2 regions of the Bacillus sp. JJ1127 genome follow, and region 1 is predicted to be linked to the other one. Evidence: riboswitches for the same ligand, from Rfam matches in the RefSeq annotation. Region 1 holds a riboswitch; the other holds the start of a gene.

The links. Region 1 has a riboswitch for lysine ahead of V7183_RS01820 (amino acid permease). Riboswitches for the same ligand answer to the same signal wherever they lie in the genome.
Region 2: linked by a shared signal. The riboswitch ahead of V7183_RS12635 (aspartate kinase) and the one ahead of V7183_RS01820 (amino acid permease) in region 1 are both predicted to bind lysine.

What each region holds. Positions count from the first base shown of each region.
Region 1 is NZ_JBALQK010000010.1:2,065-13,467, forward strand. It holds gene V7183_RS01820 (amino acid permease) at 156-1,580, opposite strand; lysine riboswitch at 1,732-1,913, opposite strand; gene V7183_RS01825 (NADP-dependent glyceraldehyde-3-phosphate dehydrogenase) at 2,500-3,939, opposite strand; gene V7183_RS01830 (ABC transporter ATP-binding protein) at 4,637-6,391, shown strand; gene V7183_RS01835 (ABC transporter ATP-binding protein) at 6,388-8,388, shown strand; gene V7183_RS01840 (amino acid ABC transporter substrate-binding protein) at 8,819-9,616, shown strand; gene V7183_RS01845 (amino acid ABC transporter permease) at 9,603-10,301, shown strand; gene V7183_RS01850 (amino acid ABC transporter ATP-binding protein) at 10,333-11,067, shown strand; gene sasP (small acid-soluble spore protein, SasP family) at 11,118-11,321, opposite strand.
Region 2 is NZ_JBALQK010000115.1:183-8,235, forward strand. It holds gene V7183_RS12615 (hypothetical protein) at 79-546, shown strand; gene V7183_RS12620 (S-layer homology domain-containing protein) at 595-1,977, opposite strand; gene V7183_RS12625 (N-acetylmuramoyl-L-alanine amidase) at 2,328-3,569, opposite strand; partial or broken gene V7183_RS12630 (NUDIX domain-containing protein) at 3,795-3,980, shown strand; lysine riboswitch at 4,095-4,281, shown strand; gene V7183_RS12635 (aspartate kinase) at 4,514-5,743, shown strand; gene V7183_RS12640 (response regulator transcription factor) at 5,889-6,608, shown strand; gene V7183_RS12645 (sensor histidine kinase) at 6,605-7,696, shown strand; gene cyoE (heme o synthase) at 7,887-8,053, opposite strand, start outside.

The sequences.
Region 1 (11,403 bases):
ACTTCCTCTCTTTTTCTCCCTTTGTTTTCACTTGGCATGGAGCAGAAAAAGGATCTGATCGCTTCTATGCACGGCCGGATTCTCTCTCCCATCTAAAAAGAAAGGGTTTTAGTCAGTTTTTGAATTTGGATTTAAATAAAAACGAGCAAATTGCTTTAAGCAACTTGCCCGTTTTTATTTTTGTTATTTTTTTTCTGATCACGATTCATTAATGGATAGAAGGCAAAGCCGATTACAAATAACCCAATCCCAAGAAGGAATGTTTTTAAATCAGACGCCCCAGTTTTAATCACCCACAGTGAATAGCAAATTGCAATGACTGCAATCGTTCCATCCATAATTCTTGAACCACGTTCATTTTCATACGTTTCACCAGTTACGACGAGTTTTAATTGGAAGATTGGTGAGACAAGATATGGAATTAAATAAGCTAACGTTGATACAGTAATCACGAATGTATAGGCTTCAGCAATTGTTCCAGATAGCGTTGAGAACAAGAATACTTGTGACATAATGTTTGTCAGTCTTAGTGAATGAATCGGACTTCCCTTTTTGTTTGTTTTTGCAAAGAAGGAAGGGAAGAAGCCTTCTTTTGCTGCTTGATATGGTACTTCTGAACTAAGTAAAATCCAGCCTAAGATTGAGCCGAATAGGGAAGTAAGAGCAAGGAGTGCCATTAATTTCCCGCCGCCATGACCCATTGCGGCATTTAATGCATCAGCTAACGGACGTTCCGAAGCTTGTAATTTATCAATGTGAAGAACACCCATTGTTAAAATCGTAATTCCTAAATAAATTCCAACTGTTATGAATAAACCTGCTACAGTTGCATGTTTTACCGTTTTTGGAGATTTAGCACGGTTTGATAAAAGAACGGCTGATTCAATACCGATAAATGCCCAAAGTGTTGTAAGGGCAGCTAAATTTATTTGTGAAAGCAGTCCGTGTGATACGCCTTCTTTATCAATGATTGGTGTGTACCATTGTCCAAATTTTGAAGCTTGAAATGCAAACAAAGTAACAACAATAAATAGAAGGAATCCAGTTACTTTCGTTGTTGTTGCCAGGAAGTTTAATTTTCCAGCTCCGTTTACACCATTTGTTAAAATCATATGTGTTCCCCATAGTAAGCAAGAACAGATAGAGAATGTAATCAATTTTCCCACTTCCACATTGAAAGAGCCGATTGAAAATAAGAGACGTGTATCTTTCATGATTGGGAAGAAGAGTGATAAGTAACCTGCAAAAGATGTAATAATGGCAACATTACTGGCCCAGTTTGCGACCCAGTAGCCCCAAACCATACTGAATCCAGCCATTTTTTTCTTTTTTGGTGATGAAAATAAAGCATATGCATGACTTTGTGGTCCTGTTGTTAAATCAGGACGACGAATTGCTAAATTACCGAAAACAAGAGCTAGCATTAAAACACCGAATCCTGTTGTTAACCAAGCTAAAGTAACACCAAGAGGGCTAGCTGTTTGTGCTAATGTGCTTGGCACCATGAAAATACCAGCGCCAACCATATTGCCGACAACAAATGCTGTTAGTACCCAAAAGCCCCATTTTTTTTGTTGCATAGAAAATACCTCCAAAGTTAGTATAACCAAGTCAAGCGAGGAGATATGTATGTCTTCCAACAAGGGAAGAATGGGAAACTCCATACAAAACAAAAAAAGCACGTGTAATTGTCGCTACGTGCTTTCTATCTTATAGGAAACCCACGACATACCTCTCGATAGCTCTCCACAAACAAGTTGTTTGTGACAGTTCTGCACTTATTCAATACAGACCCAGCAAGAATGTACAGTGGACAGTTCTTACTTCGGCAACCATTCCTTTCCCATTCATTCATCGATGCCACTACATCTCCTGAAATGATACTCTTAATGATTGCAACCTCTACCTCACCGAGATACGAATGAGGATTTATATATTAAATTAACATACCTAAGGGTAACAAATGTGTTTTTATACGTCAATGGATATAGTAATAATCAGATTATGGTGAACAATTTGTCATTAAAAGAAGAATGGTTTTTTAGAAATAGGGTCTGTTCATCTGTGTGTGAAACTAATGAGACGGAATAGTGAAATCGTATTTAATAAAAAAGTGAAGTATTGTTAAGTATACGGAGGTGCGAGATGACGTTAATTTGTTTGGAAGGTGAAAGTGGCATTGGTAAAACGATAACGTTTTGATCATGTAATGGATTGGTTAATGAATAGTAGTCCTGAAGCATATGAGATAAGTGAATAGGTGAATGCAAGAATATATATCCAACTTTATTTTCAAGCACCTAAATCGTGGCTATGAAAATAAAAGAAAATCTCCACTTGCTTTCTCTTTTTGTTCTTACTTGGCATGGGGCCAAAAAAGGCACTGACCATTTCTATCCATGGCCGGATACTCACTTCCCACCTAAAAAGAATGGTTTTTGCCTGTTTTCTCAATTTGTATAGAAGCTAATCTACAGCTGTAGATTAGCTTCTAAAATGTTACATTAAGTTTAATACAGTTACTTTTTCACGTGTCATAGATTCAAGGCTCTTACGAATACCTTGTGCTCCCAGACCAGAACCTTTTACACCGATGAATGGGAAGTGGTCTGGGCCGCGTTCTGTACGTCCGTTAATTTGAACAGAACCAGTGTCAATTTTGTTAGCAATTGCAAATGCTTTATTAATATCTTTTGTGAAGACACTTGCTTGCAGACCGAACTCTGACTTATTCGCAATTTCAATCGCCTCTTCGTCAGAAGAAATACGGATGATTGGAAGGATTGGACCGAATGGCTCTTCCCAAGCAACTTTCATTTCTTCTGTTACGTGGTCGATTAATGTTGGGTAAATTAAGTTGCGCTCACGCTTGTTACCAATTACAATTGTCGCACCTTTTTCTGCCGCATCATCAATTAATCCTTGAACGAAATCAGCAGATTTATCGTCGATTAATGGGACGATTGTGCTGTCTTGTTCTGGAGAACCAACAGATAGTGCAGCCACTTGATCTTTTAGTAAGCTAACAAGTTCGTCCGCTACATTTTCATGTACAAGCACGCGCTTAATTGCTGTACAACGTTGACCAGAGTATGAGAATGCACCGCTCACGATATGTTTGGCAGCTTCTTGTAAATCGGCATCTTCACAAACGATACCAGGGTCTTTACCGCCAAGTTCTAATACAAGCGGGATCATAGCTGCTTTTTTCGCTAAGTGAGTACCTGTATGTGTACCACCTGTGAACGATACCATATTGATGCCAGAATGCTCTACTAAGTAGTCACCAATTACAGAACCGCGTCCTGTTGCTACGTTTACAAGTCCTTTCGGAAGTCCTGCTTTATGAAGTGCTTCCACCATTTTAATACCACTAATTGCGCCTTGTGTTGCTGGTTTGAAGATAACAGCGTTACCCATAATAAGAGCTGGTGCAAGTTTTGCAGCAGATAAGTTTACAGGGTAGTTAAATGGTGCAATTGCTAAAATGACACCAAGTGGTGCGCGTTGAATAATCGCAAGTTTGGATTTAGATCCGCCAGGGAAGCTATCGCCCATCATGCTTTCACCGTGCATATGAAGTGCTTCATCTACAGTGTAACGGATTAAATCCGCTGTACGAACAACTTCTTTTTTCGCATCTTTATAACCTTTACCGACTTCTTTCATAATAATATCAGCAATTTCATCTTGCATATTTACAAGCTCATCAGCCCATGTATATAAATATTTTGCGCGATCTTGAAGAGACAATTCAGCCCATGATGTTTGAGCGTCTTTTGCAGATGCAATTGCCTCATCTACTTCTTCGCGAGTAATTGCTTGGACTTGACCAATTACTTCATGTAAATACGGGGATGGAATATCGATTGTTTGTCCAGAAGAGCTTTCTCTCCATTCTCCGTTTAAATAAAATTTGTACGTATTGCTAGTTGTCATGATTTGTCCTCCCAAAATAGCAACTTGTAAGAGTGAGTATATGGTGATTGTAGGGCGTTCGAAAATATTTTTCAAATGAAATTTTTATGACAATGATTTCTCATATGATTTTTATTTTGTATGCCCTTTCTTACGATGGTTAACCGTATTTACAAGTGAAATATAGGGTAATTCGCATCGTATCAATAGACAATTTTTTAGGTTAGATTAGTGTATTGCAACTTGATTGTATCTCTTTCATTTTTTGTGATAAAAGTTTATTTCATACAATAATGAAAAAACAATTGACAGAAAAGTCTATAAAGTTATAAAATTAAAAATGGAAAATAAATGAAGGGGGTGCGCGTGATGATTGTAATCGTAAATATGATGGATTCAGCTGTGTTATACGGTGAAAAACATTCATATCATTACGCAACCCGTACGGAGAGGTAGACTCTTTTTGTCTTACAAAAAGCGTACGTTGCGTATATCGTAACGTACGCTTTTATGCGTTTTTCGCATATCGTCAAGCGGCGGTATGCGTTTTTTTGTCTCTATCTTTGCTTGTTTCCATACTTTGTATGGTTTCAATAAAAAACTTTGGAAGGTGGAAAAATGTGATGAAATTGTATGGTTTTCGAAATGTAAACGAGATGACTTTAGATAGCGGATAAAGAAATGGGAGTCAAACGAGAACGAGAAGGGAGAGGTTATATTGTTTTCAGTATTACAAAAGTTAACATGGTTTTTTAAAGAACATTGGAAAAGGTATAGTATCGCAATTGGAGCACTCTTAATTGTAAATATAATTGAAATAGTCCCTCCGAAAGTACTAGGCTTAACAATTGATCGTATTAAAACTGGATCTTTAACAAGCGGAGTAATTATACAATATATTTGGATTTTATTTGGGGCAACAATAGGCGGATATGTGCTCACCTTTATATGGCAGCGTCAATTATTCGGCGGTGCATTTGTACTTGAAAAAACAATGCGTTCAAAGTTTATGGGGCACTTACTTAAGATGACACCGACCTTTTATCATAAAAATCGTACGGGCGATTTAATGGCAAGAGCGACAAATGATTTAAAAGCGATTGCTATGACTGCTGGTTTTGGAATTTTGACATTAGTTGATTCCAGTTTATACATGCTCACCATTGTTTGTATGATGGGTTTTTCAATTAGTTGGCAACTTACATTTGCTGCGCTTATCCCGCTGCCGATTATGGCGTATGCGATGAATATATATGGGAAGAAGTTACATGAAAGATTTACGGTTGCGCAAGATGCTTTCGGAGATATGAACGATAAAGTACTTGAATCGATTGCTGGCGTACGTGTAATTCGGGCGTATGTACAAGAGAACGCCGATGAAGCAAGGTTTCATCATTTGGGAGATGATGTATACGAGAAAAATATGAAAGTAGCAAGAATCGATGCATTATTTCAACCGACAGTTAAAATGCTTGTTGGCCTTAGTTATTTAATTGGCTTAGTGTATGGAGCTTTTCTTGTATTCCAATCAAAAATTACGCTAGGAGAGCTTGTTTCCTTTAACGTATATTTAGGAATGATGATTTGGCCGATGTTTGCAATTGGTGAATTAATCAATGTAATGCAGCGCGGAAATGCTTCACTAGATCGTGTAAATGAAACGCTGGCTTATGAACCAGATGTGAAAAATGCGAAACAGCCAAAGCCTGTACAGAAACCGGAATATATTGATTTTGATGATGTTTCTTTTGCATATCCTGGATCCGCTGAGTCAAATTTAAAAAATGTTTCTTTTTCATTAAAGCAAGGAGAGACGCTTGGGATTGTTGGAAAAACAGGAAGCGGGAAAACAACCCTTGTTCGTCAACTTCTTCGCCAGTATCCACTTGGAGAAGGAGAGATTACAGTTTCCGATGTTGCGCTAGATAAAATTCCGGCTGAAAACGTACTAAGCTGGATTGGATATGTACCACAAGAACATATTTTATTTTCAAAGACAGCAAAGGAAAATATTCTATTTGGAAATAGAGAGGCAAGTGAAGAAGAGCTTCAAAAGGCAATTGAAATTGCGGCGTTCAAAAAGGATCTAGAGTTTTTGCCAGATGGATTAGAGACGCTTGTTGGAGAAAAGGGTGTTTCCTTATCTGGTGGACAAAAACAACGTATTTCAATCGCAAGAGCTGTCATTCAAAATCCAGAAATTTTAATTTTAGATGACTCTTTATCGGCCGTTGATGCTCGTACTGAAGCAGCGATTATTGAAAATATCCGCACGGAAAGAAGCGGAAAAACAACAATTATAACAACGCACCGCTTATCAGCCGTACAACATGCGGACTGGATTCTTGTTATGGATAACGGTGAGGTTATCGAAGAAGGAACACATGAAGAACTTGTTCAAAATGCAGGCTGGTATAGAGAGCAGTTTGAAAGACAGCAAGGTGAAAATGTAGAAGGTGAGGTGAACGTATGAGCACCCCAAAAAGATTATTTCAATATGCAATGAAGGTAAAAGGGCCGATCTTTACAGCACTTGCTATGCTATTTATTTTCGTTATTGCAGAACTGGCAGGTCCATTTGTAGCGAAAACGATGATAGATGATCATATTGTTGGAATAGAGAAACCTTGGTATGAAACGGCGGAAGGAGAAGATGCTGTTAAGTATAACGGCACTTGGTATAAGCGAAGCGATCGCTTTGAAAAAGGAGAGACAAAGGGGAAAGAAGTTCGGGTTATTCAAGCTGGCTTCCAATATTACTTTGTGCCTCATAAAATCAATCTTGAAGGAACGCGTTCTGTAAAGGGAGATATGATTACAATTCAAGGCGGGAAAGCTGCGCAAGTGTATAAAGCGAAGCGGTTAACAACGCAAGAAATATATGCATTTTATAAGCCGGAAATAAAACGATTACTACTGCTTGGCGGAGGTTATTTTGCGTTATTAGTAGTCGTATCTTTATTTGCATATGGAAAGCAGTTTTTCTTACAGAAAGCATCGAATAAAATTATTCAAATTATGCGTGAAGATGTTTTCTCTCATATTCAAACATTGCCGATTCGTTACTTTGACCATTTGCCAGCGGGGAAAATTGTATCGCGAGTAACGAATGATACAGAGGCAATTCGTGATTTATACGTCACGGTGCTTGCAACATTTGCCTCTAGTTTCATTTATATTATTGGGATTTTTGTTGCTTTATTTTTACTCGATGTGAAATTAGCATTGTTTTGTTTGCTTATTATACCAATTTTAATCGTTTGGGCTATTTTATATAGGAAATATGCTTCCGGATACAATCATAAAATGCGTTCTCGTTTATCAGATATTAATGGAACAGTAAATGAATCCATTCAAGGGATGCCAATTATTCAGGCGTTTCGTCAAGAACGTGAAACAAAGCGAGAATTTGAGGAATTAAACGGAGATTACTTTAAATATCAAAATAAGATTTTAAATTTAAATTCGGCAACATCGCATAATTTAGTAGGGGTCTTACGAAACATTGCTTTTACAGGAGTGATTTGGTATTTTGGCGGTGCTTCATTAAGCGGCGCAGGCTTTATTTCTTTAGGGGTACTGTATGCTTTTGTCGATTATTTAACAAGGCTCTTTTCGCCTATTACGAACATGGTGAACCAACTAGCAAATTTAGAACAAGCGCGAGTTGCATCAGAGCGTGTATTTGAATTGCTAGATGAAAAGGGAGAGGCATTGCAAGAAGAGCGTATACCACGTCTTAGCGGGAATGTTCGGTTTGATAATGTTTCATTCTCTTATAACGGAAAAGACGAAGTATTAAAAAATATTTCTTTTGAGGCGAAAACAGGGGAGACAGTTGCACTCGTTGGTCATACTGGATCTGGAAAAAGTTCGATTATGAATGTGCTTTTTCAGTTTTACGAGTTTCAAAAAGGAAGACTTACGATTGACGGGCATGATGTAAAGCATATTCCAAAGCAGGCAATTCGTGAGCATATGGGAATTGTCTTGCAGGATCCATTTTTATTTAGCGGGACAGTTGCCTCAAATGTAAGTTTAGAAAATCCAAACATTTCAAAAGCTAAAATTATAAAAGCGCTGCATGATGTAGGGGCTGAGCGCTTTGCGAACAATATAAATGAAGAAATTACAGAAAAGGGAAGCACACTTTCAACAGGAGAGCGTCAGCTCATATCATTTGCACGCGCGTTAGCGTTTGATCCGGCCATTTTAATTTTAGATGAAGCGACTTCAAGTATTGATACCGAGACAGAAGCGATGATTCAGGGGGCATTAGAAGTTGTGAAGAAAGGAAGAACAACGTTTATTATTGCCCATCGTCTTTCAACAATTAAGAGTGCAGATCAAATTATTGTACTCGACCGAGGTACGATTCTTGAAAAAGGGTCTCATGATGAATTAATGAGGAAAAAGGGACGCTATTATGACATGTATAAAACGCAGATGGAAGGAAGCCAAAGTGCTTAATATTCATAGAATGTTCAGAAAATTTTAAAGTAATGTTTACAAATGCTCCCATCCCTTTCCTTGTCCATATGATATGTTGGAGGAAAGGGGGAATAGGGATGGAAGAATTATCAGTGACGTTTAATATTACTTTCTTTTTATTATTGTGTACGATGATTGGGTATTGTGTATTAGATTCTTGAAAGAACTTGCTAAGGCAGCAAGTTCTTTTTTACTACAGACAAGAAGTATTGTTTTACCTTTTCCTTCATAAGTGCTATATTAAAAAATGCTACTTATTTTTTGTACGTAATGATTTTGTATCATCCTGTTTGATTATGAAGAAAAAGGATACACTAATGACGAACATTTTCATTGAAAAATTGTCCGAGATTGCATACAATCAATATAGTTCTTAAATTCCTATCAGAATACTTGGAGGAGTAACATGATGAAGAAATTATTTTCAGTGCTTGCAGTAGCTACATTAACAGTTGGTATTGTAGCAGGCTGTGGTAAAGCAGAAAAAAAAGATACAGCTAGTCAAGATGCATTACAAAAAATAAAACAAAGCGGTGAAATCGTTGTTGGTACAGAAGGTACATACCCGCCGTTTACATTCCACGATGGAAGTGGAAAATTAACTGGATTTGACGTTGAGTTAACAGAAGAAGTTGCAAAACGTCTAGGCGTGAAACCAGTATTTAAAGAAACGCAATGGGATAGCTTACTTGCTGGACTAGATGCAAACCGTTTTGATATGGTTGCAAATGAAGTTGGAATTCGTGAAGATCGTCAAAAGAAATATGATTTCTCTAAACCGTATATTTCTTCTTCGGCAGCTCTTGTCGTTGCAAAGGATAAAGATAAGCCAGCTACCTTTACTGATGTAAAAGGTTTAACAGCAGCGCAGTCTTTAACAAGTAACTATGCTGACCTTGCAAAGAAAAATGGTGCGGAGATTAAAGGAGTAGAAGGCTTTAGTCAAGCAGTGGAATTAATTAGTACAGGACGCGTTGATTTCACAATTAATGACAAATTATCAGTATTAAACTATTTACAAACGAAAAAAGATGTAAACATTAAAATTGCAGCTACAGAAAAAGAGGCATCACAAAGTGGGTTCTTATTCCGTAAAGGAAGCGATAAGTTAGTACAAGAAGTAGATAAAGCGTTAGAAGATATGAAAAAAGATGGTACGTATGACAAAATAGCGAAAAAATGGTTCGGTGAAGATGTATCTAAGTAGTGCACTTATTGCAGATCGATTATCTACATGGGGAGATATTATGCAGACATCCTTCAAGCCTCTCTTGGAGGGTGCTCTGTTCGCAACGATTCCATTAACGCTTATCACATTTGCAATCGGCCTTATATTAGCGACATTGACGGCGCTAGCGCGTATTTCAAGTAGTCGCGTTTTACAATGGATCGCTCGTATCTATGTATCTATTATTCGCGGAACACCACTTCTTGTACAATTGTTTATTATTTTCTATGGGCTTCCAACTCTAAAAATTGAGATTGACCCATATACAGCAGCTATTATTGGATTTTCATTAAATGTTGGTGCATATGCATCTGAAATTATTCGCGCATCCATTTTATCTATTCCGAAAGGGCAATGGGAAGCAGCGTATACAATTGGAATGACATATCCGCAAGCGTTAAAACGCATCATTTTACCACAAGCAACACGCGTATCAATTCCGCCGCTTTCCAATACATTTATTAGTTTAGTGAAGGATACTTCATTAGCATCGTTAATTTTAGTAACGGAGATGTTCCGAAAAGCGCAGGAAATCGCAGCAATGAACTATGAATTCTTAATTGTTTATTTTGAAGCAGGCCTTATTTACTGGGTGATTTGTTTCTTATTATCTATTGTGCAGCAAATATTAGAAAAACGTTCAGAACGTTATACTCTAAAATAATAATCCTTTCATAAAAGGAGTTTTTGTTTTTATGATTTCAATTCAACATTTACAAAAGAGTTTCGGAGATAATACCGTACTAAAACATATAGATTTATCGGTTGAGAAAGGCGAAGTTGTTGTTATTATTGGACCGTCTGGATCTGGTAAAACGACATTTCTACGTTGCTTAAATGTATTAGAAACACCGAACGCTGGTAACATTCGCATTGGAGAGAAAGAATTAGATTTCTCGAAAAAAGTAACGAAAACTGATATTGTGAATCTTCGTATTCAAACAGGAATGGTGTTCCAACATCATAACTTGTTCCCGCACTTAACAGCACTTCAAAATGTGATGGAAGGGCTTGTTACAGTGAAAAAGATGGGGAAAGAAGAAGCGAAGAAAAAGGCGACATATTTCCTTGAGAAAGTTGGACTTGGTGATAAGCTGGATTTATACCCATTCCAACTGTCAGGTGGTCAACAGCAACGTGTAGGAATTGCTCGTGCGCTTGCGATGGAACCACAAGTTTTATTATTTGATGAACCAACGTCAGCATTAGATCCTGAACTTGTACAAGAGGTCTTAAAGGTAATGAAGGAACTTGCACAAGAAGGGATGACGATGGTAATTGTAACGCATGAGATGCGCTTTGCTCATCAAATCGCGAATCGTATTATCTTTATGGATGGCGGTGTCATTGTAGAACAAGGTACACCAGAAGAGGTATTTACAAATCCGAAAGAAGAACGAACAAAGAAATTTTTACAAATGTTAGGATAGAAAGAAAGGTCTCAGGGCGAATGCCCTGAGACCTTTTTTGCCATATATATTTATTTTTGGAATCCGCCAAGGCTTTGCTCAGCCATTGCTACTAAACGCTTTGTAATTTCTCCGCCAACAGAACCGTTTGCACGAGCTGTAGAATCTGCTCCTAATTGTACACCAAATTCTTGAGCGATTTCGTATTTCATTTGATCGATTGCAGCTGTTGCTCCTGGTACTACTAATTGATTGTAAGAACTTTGGTTTGCCATAGGAATATATCCTCCTTAGAGTATAGAAAATTTTTTGGTTGGATTAGCTGGATTTGAACCAGATGATCGCCCTTTTGGCGCT
Region 2 (8,053 bases), on a different contig from region 1:
TTTTCACAAATAACCAATGCATATTCCCCTAAAAATGGCACATACTAACAACAAATTTCCAACGAATGGGAGATATATATGAAACAAAAAATAATTTTCTTATTCACTCTTATCTGTTTAGCACTCCCTCTACAAGCTAGTGCCTATACATTCCAAGAGCTTCCCATTGCTTCAAAGTCTAAACAGTGGTATATCGAAATCGATAAATCTCACAGCACAAATCCAAATGCTTTACAACCGAAACAAGGCGTCTTTGATACATACAGTTTGTTTGTAAAAAATATTGGTAAAGATGTATCGAACGTGTCCGTTGAGGTACTTCATAATAATCCAGCATCGCAAGCGACATTTAAACCTTCCAGTAACTCAGATATGAATATTTCAAAAAGCCATACAAGTTTTGAACACATGATTTTCCCTCTATACGCTAATGCCAATACATTTGAAGTCGTCATTACTTGGGAAGAGAAAGAATTTAGTTATAACGGGCATCCAGAGAATGAAGGAAAAAAAATGAAGCAAACATTTGTATTCCATGAAATGTAGAAAAGGTGTTTTCCCACACGGAAAACACCTTTTCTTCGTTTTATAACATTACATGTTTAAATTGCTCTTTAATGTCCAATATTTTTCTGGATTGTCTTTCACAGAGAACTCTACCCATCCATTTGGATCTTCACGATAAACAGTTACTGTTGATCCACTCTCTAATTGTCCAACTTCGTTTTGTGTAACGTTCGGTACACTCTTAATTTGCAAGTCGTACGGATATGGTACCTGATAATACTTTCCTGCCGATTGAACAGTTACTTCTTTATTCCCTAGATCGTTATATGGAATTTCATTTCCTAACGCTTCAACATCTAATGTATTAGGGTTTTTTGGTAATCTATTTGCATTTCGATAATCATTTCTGTTAAACGGTTTAATTCGCTCCATAAGACCAGCAATTTTTCCAGCCCATTCTGGATCAGATGCGTACTTCACATTCATCCCAACTAATGTTGGTCCATTAAAATACATTCCATCTTTCTCTAAATAGCGTTCTCTTACATAGTTGGCATTATATGAGATACTATCACGATATGTTGGCAAATATTTCGCATGATAGAACGGATCTCGATCATATGCTCGTAATCCAAATAAATTATGTTTACGATACGAGATTTCTGATCTTCCATATCCAGACTCTAAAATTGCATGTGCTGCCAAGTAAAGAGCATTTACACCATGTTCATTTTGAGCTGCAATGAAGTCTTGTCCATGACCAATTAGCGGGCTATCAGAACGAGATTTCTTAATAAAATTATCAATCTCTTGCGCTGTAACATTAGAAACCAATGTTAAATCTAAATTTAAATAAGATTGTTGAGCATTAAATAAAAATTGTGCATATTCTTCACGTGTTACAATTCCAGACGGGTTAAATGTACCTGTCCCATTTCCATCTGCCATACCATTAGACTGGAGAGCACTAATCGCATCTTGTGCCCATGACCATGCTTTTGGATCTACGTCATTAAATGTATGGTTAGCCTTTACTTTTAAATGATAAGCTTTCTGTAAAATTACTGCCATTTCAGCACGAGTTAACGAATCCTTCGGTCTAAAGTTTCCCTTTTCATCCCCTGTAAAGATTCCCATCTCTGTTAAAGCTAGAATCTCATTTGGAAACATCGTTGTACTCGCACTAACATCATGATATGGGTTTTTATATCCTTCTTTAGCTTCTATCTTAAGTGCTCGATAAACAAGTGCAGCTACTTGTTCACGTGTTACCTTATCCCCTAGCCCAAATTTACCGTTGTCATATCCTGCAATAACCTTTTTATTTGTTAAATCAGTGATTGCTTCATATGCCCAATGGCCTTTGGGCACATCTGGAAATTCATTTTCAGCCGCAAACGAAGTGGATGGAACCATTACAACTTGCAATGCAATTGTCATTGCTAAAACATTAGAAATTACTTTTTTCATCGTATTTTTAACACGTTATGTACTTGCTCGTCCCGTGTTAACTGGCCTCCTTTTTTTTATAAAATTTTAACATTTCACCTATTAAACTAACACACTCTCAAATGAAGTAAAACTTTCATTCCCTCTAATAAACTGGTGATTTCTTATTAAGAGAAATGATTACAATCTACAAATAACGAGATAAATTAGTCAACGATAAAAGTATACGTTATAAAAATAAACTAATCTAGTCCTAGATTTATTTAAAATCAATATAAAACGATATATTTTTCTATTTTGATTAAAAACTATATAACTCTCAAACGAAAAGCACATCCTATTAAAAGCTGATGTGCTCAAATATAAAACAATTATTTTGCTAGTCGGTATTTAGATACGTCATAATTTTTCCATTCATAATAATCTAAAATCCCTGCATAAATTGCTTCCGCTGCAATTTGTCTTCCGGATTCAGTAGCTAGCTTTTCATAATCTGCGCTATTATCTAAAAAGGCAAGTTCAGTTAGCACTGCTGGCATTTCATTTTCTCTAGTTACATAAAGATCTTTTTCTTGCACCTTGCGATCCCTTGTATGAAGTGCTTCAACTAAACGCTTTTGTATTTTTTCTGCTAACATACGACTTTCTTTTTCACGCTCAGTTAATTCACCTGTTTTTGATTCTTTATAATAAAATGTTTCTGTTCCATATCCATTGTGTTCCTGAGAAGCATTCGCATGAATACTAACAAAAATATCTCCGTCGTGTTCTTTTGCAAATTTCACACGATTTTCAAGATCGCTTTTTTGGTCATCCCCTAGTCGGATATCTGTATCACGTGTTAATAAAGCATTGAATGGCGTATTTTTCTCTAATAATTGTTGTAATCGTTTAGACGTATCTAACACAATATTACTCTCAGATAGCCCTTGAGTATCTTTCCCCGGATCTTTGCCACCATGACCAGGATCAATAATAATTACTTTTCCTTCTAAAGGATCTTGAACCTGAAATGAATCAGCTTTTGCAATAAATTGCGCTGCTTCTGCTCTCGTTACAGTTTTTGTTGGTTCCCAAGTCGTACTTGTAGTACCTTTAGAGATTCCTAGAGCAACTAGAATATTAGCTTTCTCTTTCCCCCAGTGATCGTTTAAGTCTGCGAATTTTGTTTCTACTGTTCCACTTACTTTTGTATCAAATCGGTATGCTCCTACAAGCATAGATGCGATTGAAGCACGATCAATTTTACCATCCGGGTCAAAGGTACCGTCTCCTTTACCTTTGATTACACCCGCTTTTTCTACAGCTGCAATATATTTTGTAGCCCAATGATTTTGAGCATCTTTATAAGTTGGTTTCGCCCCATCTTCAATCTTTAAGTTTAAGATTTTTGCCATCATTGTAGCTGCTTCCCCACGAGTTACTTCTCTGTCAGGAGTGAATGTACCGTCAGGGTTACCTGCGATAGCACCTTTTCCTACTAAGTAGTTCACAGACTCTTTAGACCAATGGTTTTCTACGTCTGGGAATGTTTTTGTTTGAGCAAAACTACTAGATGAGTAAGATAATAAACTAGCTGCTAGAATACCTGCTGCGATGATTCTATATTTCATAGAATATGTTCCCCTCTCAAGGATAATATTTTTAATAAAATAAGTATAATTTCGAAATTTTTTACAGTCAATCAAAATATGGATTTTTTTGTATTAATTTTGTATTTTTTAGTATAAAATCTTTCTTGAGCATAACCTTATTTCTAGAAAATTCACACAAATTTCTCCTTGAAAAATACAGTTTATTATATTATTTTACAAAAGAACAAAGGGGGATTAATCATTATGTCGACAAAACGGAAAAAAATAGAACATCGAATGTACACTATGTGCATGATTCAAAATGATGACAAAGTCTTGTTAATAAAGCGTCCTGATCATTTAGGATTTCCAGGATATTTAGCCCCTGGCGGAAAGGTAGAATTTCCAGAAAGTATTGTTCAAGCTGCAGCTAGAGAAGTAAAAGAGAAATAAACAGACTTTAATTTTCGAAATTTTAATAACGTACTTGATTTCTGAAAAATTTTGAATTATTATGAAATAAATATTACTAACAACTTCATAAATCAAACACTCTCGCCTAAAACGTGAGATAGAGGTTGCAGCACTTATAAGTATTCTAAAGGAGACACAGAGATGTCGATGAGTTTAGAAAAAAGGAAGTGTTGCCGAAATTGATAAATTTCTCTGTATTTATCAATTGGGGCTGTTTTCGAATAGAAACAGAACTGTCATATGTACAGACGTGTATGTATGAAGAGCTATCTACAAAAAAGAGATATCATGCTTATTATGATATTCCTTTTTTGGCGGTTTTTTTATTAGCTCCTTTTTCTGTTTCCCTTTTCCTGTAACAGCACCATCCTCATCTATTTGAGATGGTGTTTTTTTATTTTTCTTTCCGGTAACTACAGGGATATTGGGGGATTTATACATTACTCTCCTATATATGTTTACACCTTTCCTGATTTATTAACAAAAATGGATGAAAGAAGGAATTTGTAATGGAAACGATTGTTCAAAAATTTGGTGGTACTTCTGTCGGAAGTATACAGCGCATTCAACATGTAGCAGATTTAATTATCGAGGAATATGAGCGAGGTCATAGCGTTGTCTCTGTCGTTTCTGCAATGGGCAAAAATACAGATGAACTCGTTGCACTCGCTAGCGCTATTACTGACAATCCAAGTAGACGTGAAATGGATATGCTTTTAACAACTGGCGAACAAGTAACGATTTCCCTCTTAACAATTGCGCTGCAAACAAAAGGGTACAACGCTATTTCACTAACTGGTTGGCAAGCTGGTATTACAACAGAATCTGTACATAGTAGTGCACGGATTACTGATATTAACACAGAACGTATCCAATCCCATTTACAAGAAGGAACAATTGTCATTGTGGCTGGTTTCCAAGGCTTAAGTGAAGAAAAAGAAATTACAACCCTAGGTCGTGGTGGTTCTGATACTACTGCTGTTGCATTAGCAGCTGCGCTGAAAGCAAAAAAATGTGATATTTACACAGATGTAACAGGCGTTTATACAACTGATCCACGCGTTGTAAATGACGCTTATAAATTAGATGAAATTTCTTATGATGAAATGTTAGAACTCGCAAATTTAGGTGCTGGTGTCTTACACCCACGTGCTGTTGAATTTGCAAAAAATCATAACGTATTGTTAGAAGTTCGCTCAAGTATGAAACAAGAAAATGGGACAATTGTAAGGGGAGAATGTAACATGGAACAACAATCGGTGGTAAAAGGTATTGCATTTGAAGATAATATTACACGCGTCACAATTAAAGGACTCGAACAAGGATCGCTCTCAACTGTTTTCTCTACATTAGCTACTGCTCATATTAATGTTGACATTATTATTCAAAGTATTACAAATGAAGGAACTGTACATCTATCCTTCTCTATTCACTCCAATGATTTAAGAGAAACATTAGAAGTATTAGAACAAAATCAAGAAGCACTTCACTATGAATCTGTAGAATACGAAAATCATCTAGCAAAAGTATCTATCGTAGGGTCTGGCATGGTATCTAATCCAGGTGTCGCTGCTAATATGTTCTCTACATTAAAAGAAGGAAATATTCATATTAAAATGGTAAGTACATCTGAAATTAAAGTATCTGTTGTAATCGACCGCTTACACTTAGTAGATGGTGTAGAAGCACTTCACCAATCATTTATGGCTAAAATTGAACCTATGGTACAAATGAATTAATTTCATTACAAAAATAAGAGCAAAGAACATCTTCTTTGCTCTTATTTTTTCTCCAGCAAAATACAATTATGTTACACTATTACATGTGAAATATTTTCCAAATCACTTCTAAACGATACGAAAAACATGTAAAGGCGGATACATAATGAGAACAGAAAAGATCCTTTTAATAGATGATGAACAAGGCATATTAGATATGTTGGTACTTACCTTAAAGAAAGAAAACTTCATTCATATAACAACCGCTATAAACGGTACAGAGACGTTAAACTTAATTAAAAATCATTCATTCGATATCATTTTACTTGATGTTATGCTACCAGACATAGATGGTTTCGAACTATGTAGACAAATTCGAAACTATACAAATACTCCTATTTTATTTGTAACAGCACGATCCAGTGATTTAGATAAATTAACAGGCCTCGGAATTGGCGGGGATGATTACATAACAAAGCCTTTTAACCCTTTAGAAGTAGCTGCTCGAATTAACGTACAATTACGTAGACAACGTATGCTGCTAGATAACCAACAAGTAGAAAATTCAAATCTACATTTCCAGTCCTTTTCTCTCTATCCAAGCGAAGGACGTATGACTGTACACGAAAAACCTGTTCATTGTACAGCAAAAGAACTAGAATTACTTACTTTCTTATGTACACATCCAAATCGAATTTTTACAGCTGAGCAGCTATATGAGCAAGTATGGGGACTCTCTTCTATGGGTGATGATAAAACAGTAGTTATGCACATTTCTAAATTACGCAAGAAAATAGAAGTCGATCCACGGTCCCCTCAATATATCATTAATTTAAGAGGAATCGGCTACAAATTTATCCCGCATACTAAGGAGCTGTCCAAATGAAAATCGGTTTCCGACTAGGCCTTCATTTCATTCTTAGTTTAGTTATCGGCACTTTTTTTATGGGGATTGTAATGGCAGTCTTAATAGAAATTATATTGCCCCTTATTGGAATAAATACAGACAACAAGGACACAGAAGCTCTTATCGTTTTCAGTCTGTTTATATGCACTCTTATTTTAGGTGCTATTATATATGGATGGCATATAGGGAAACCTTTATTTCGAATGATTTCATGGATTAACCATCTAGCAGAAGGTTCTTATGTGGCGCCAGAAAGTACGAAACAAATGTACAATAAAAAAACTGGAAAATTAAAAGGTCCTTATCGCTTATATAAAGACGTCTTTCTAAATATAGAACATTTAACAAACAGATTACGAGAAATAGAGAATGAACGAGAGCAATTAGAAAAAATGAAACGAGAATGGATGGCAGGAATCTCTCACGATTTAAAAACACCGCTCACTTATATTACAGGATACAGTGCACTTATGTTATCACCCGATCATGAGTGGAGTCAGGAAGAAAAAGAGAAATTCTTGCAAGAGATTCAGCAAAAAGGGGACCATATGAAAGAATTAATTGAAGACTTAAATCTCTCCTTTCGTCTTCAAGATTCACAGATCCCATTAAGAACAGAAGAAATAAACATTGTTGAATTTACAAGAAGAATAATAGCTGATATAACAAACGATCCACGGTCTGAACATTATCATTTTAGCTTTCAGTCAGACGAAACAAAAATAATGATTCCTATTGATACAAAATTACTCCACCGTTCTTTACAAAACTTATTTATAAACGCTGTTTTACATAACCATGAAGGAACAAAAATTCATACCACTATCTCATTAGAGAACGATATACATATTATAATAGAAGATACTGGCACCGGTATGGATGAAATGACGGTTCAAAATTTATTTAAACAGTACTACCGAGGGACAACTACAAATGTTTCAAGCGAAGGCACCGGCCTAGGAATGGCAATCGCTCATAAAATTATAACAGCGCATGGCGGAACAATTCATGTAGACAGTGAAGTAGAGAAAGGGACAACGATCCATATTACACTTCCAACTCTATAGTACTTATTGCCGACAAAAATACAGTTTGATTCAAGTAACGATTACTATTGTTCTATTTAACAGCACAAACATAAACAAAATTTATTCCTACGCAAAAAAACCAATCTCTCTTTTTTATACGCGAGAAATTGGTTTTTTCTTGTTTTTTACAAATCAAACCATTCTGAAAATCTTAATTCGTTACATATATTCAGCTTCCGAAAAAAACACCGATAAGGGAATAGATAATAATTGTTGAAAATAAAATCGTCATATGGAAAAGAGAAAAAATAAACAATGCTTTTGCCCATTTCTCTGAATCCATTTTTTTATAACCAAAAATACTTAAAATAAGCCATAAAATACTTAAAAGAAGCG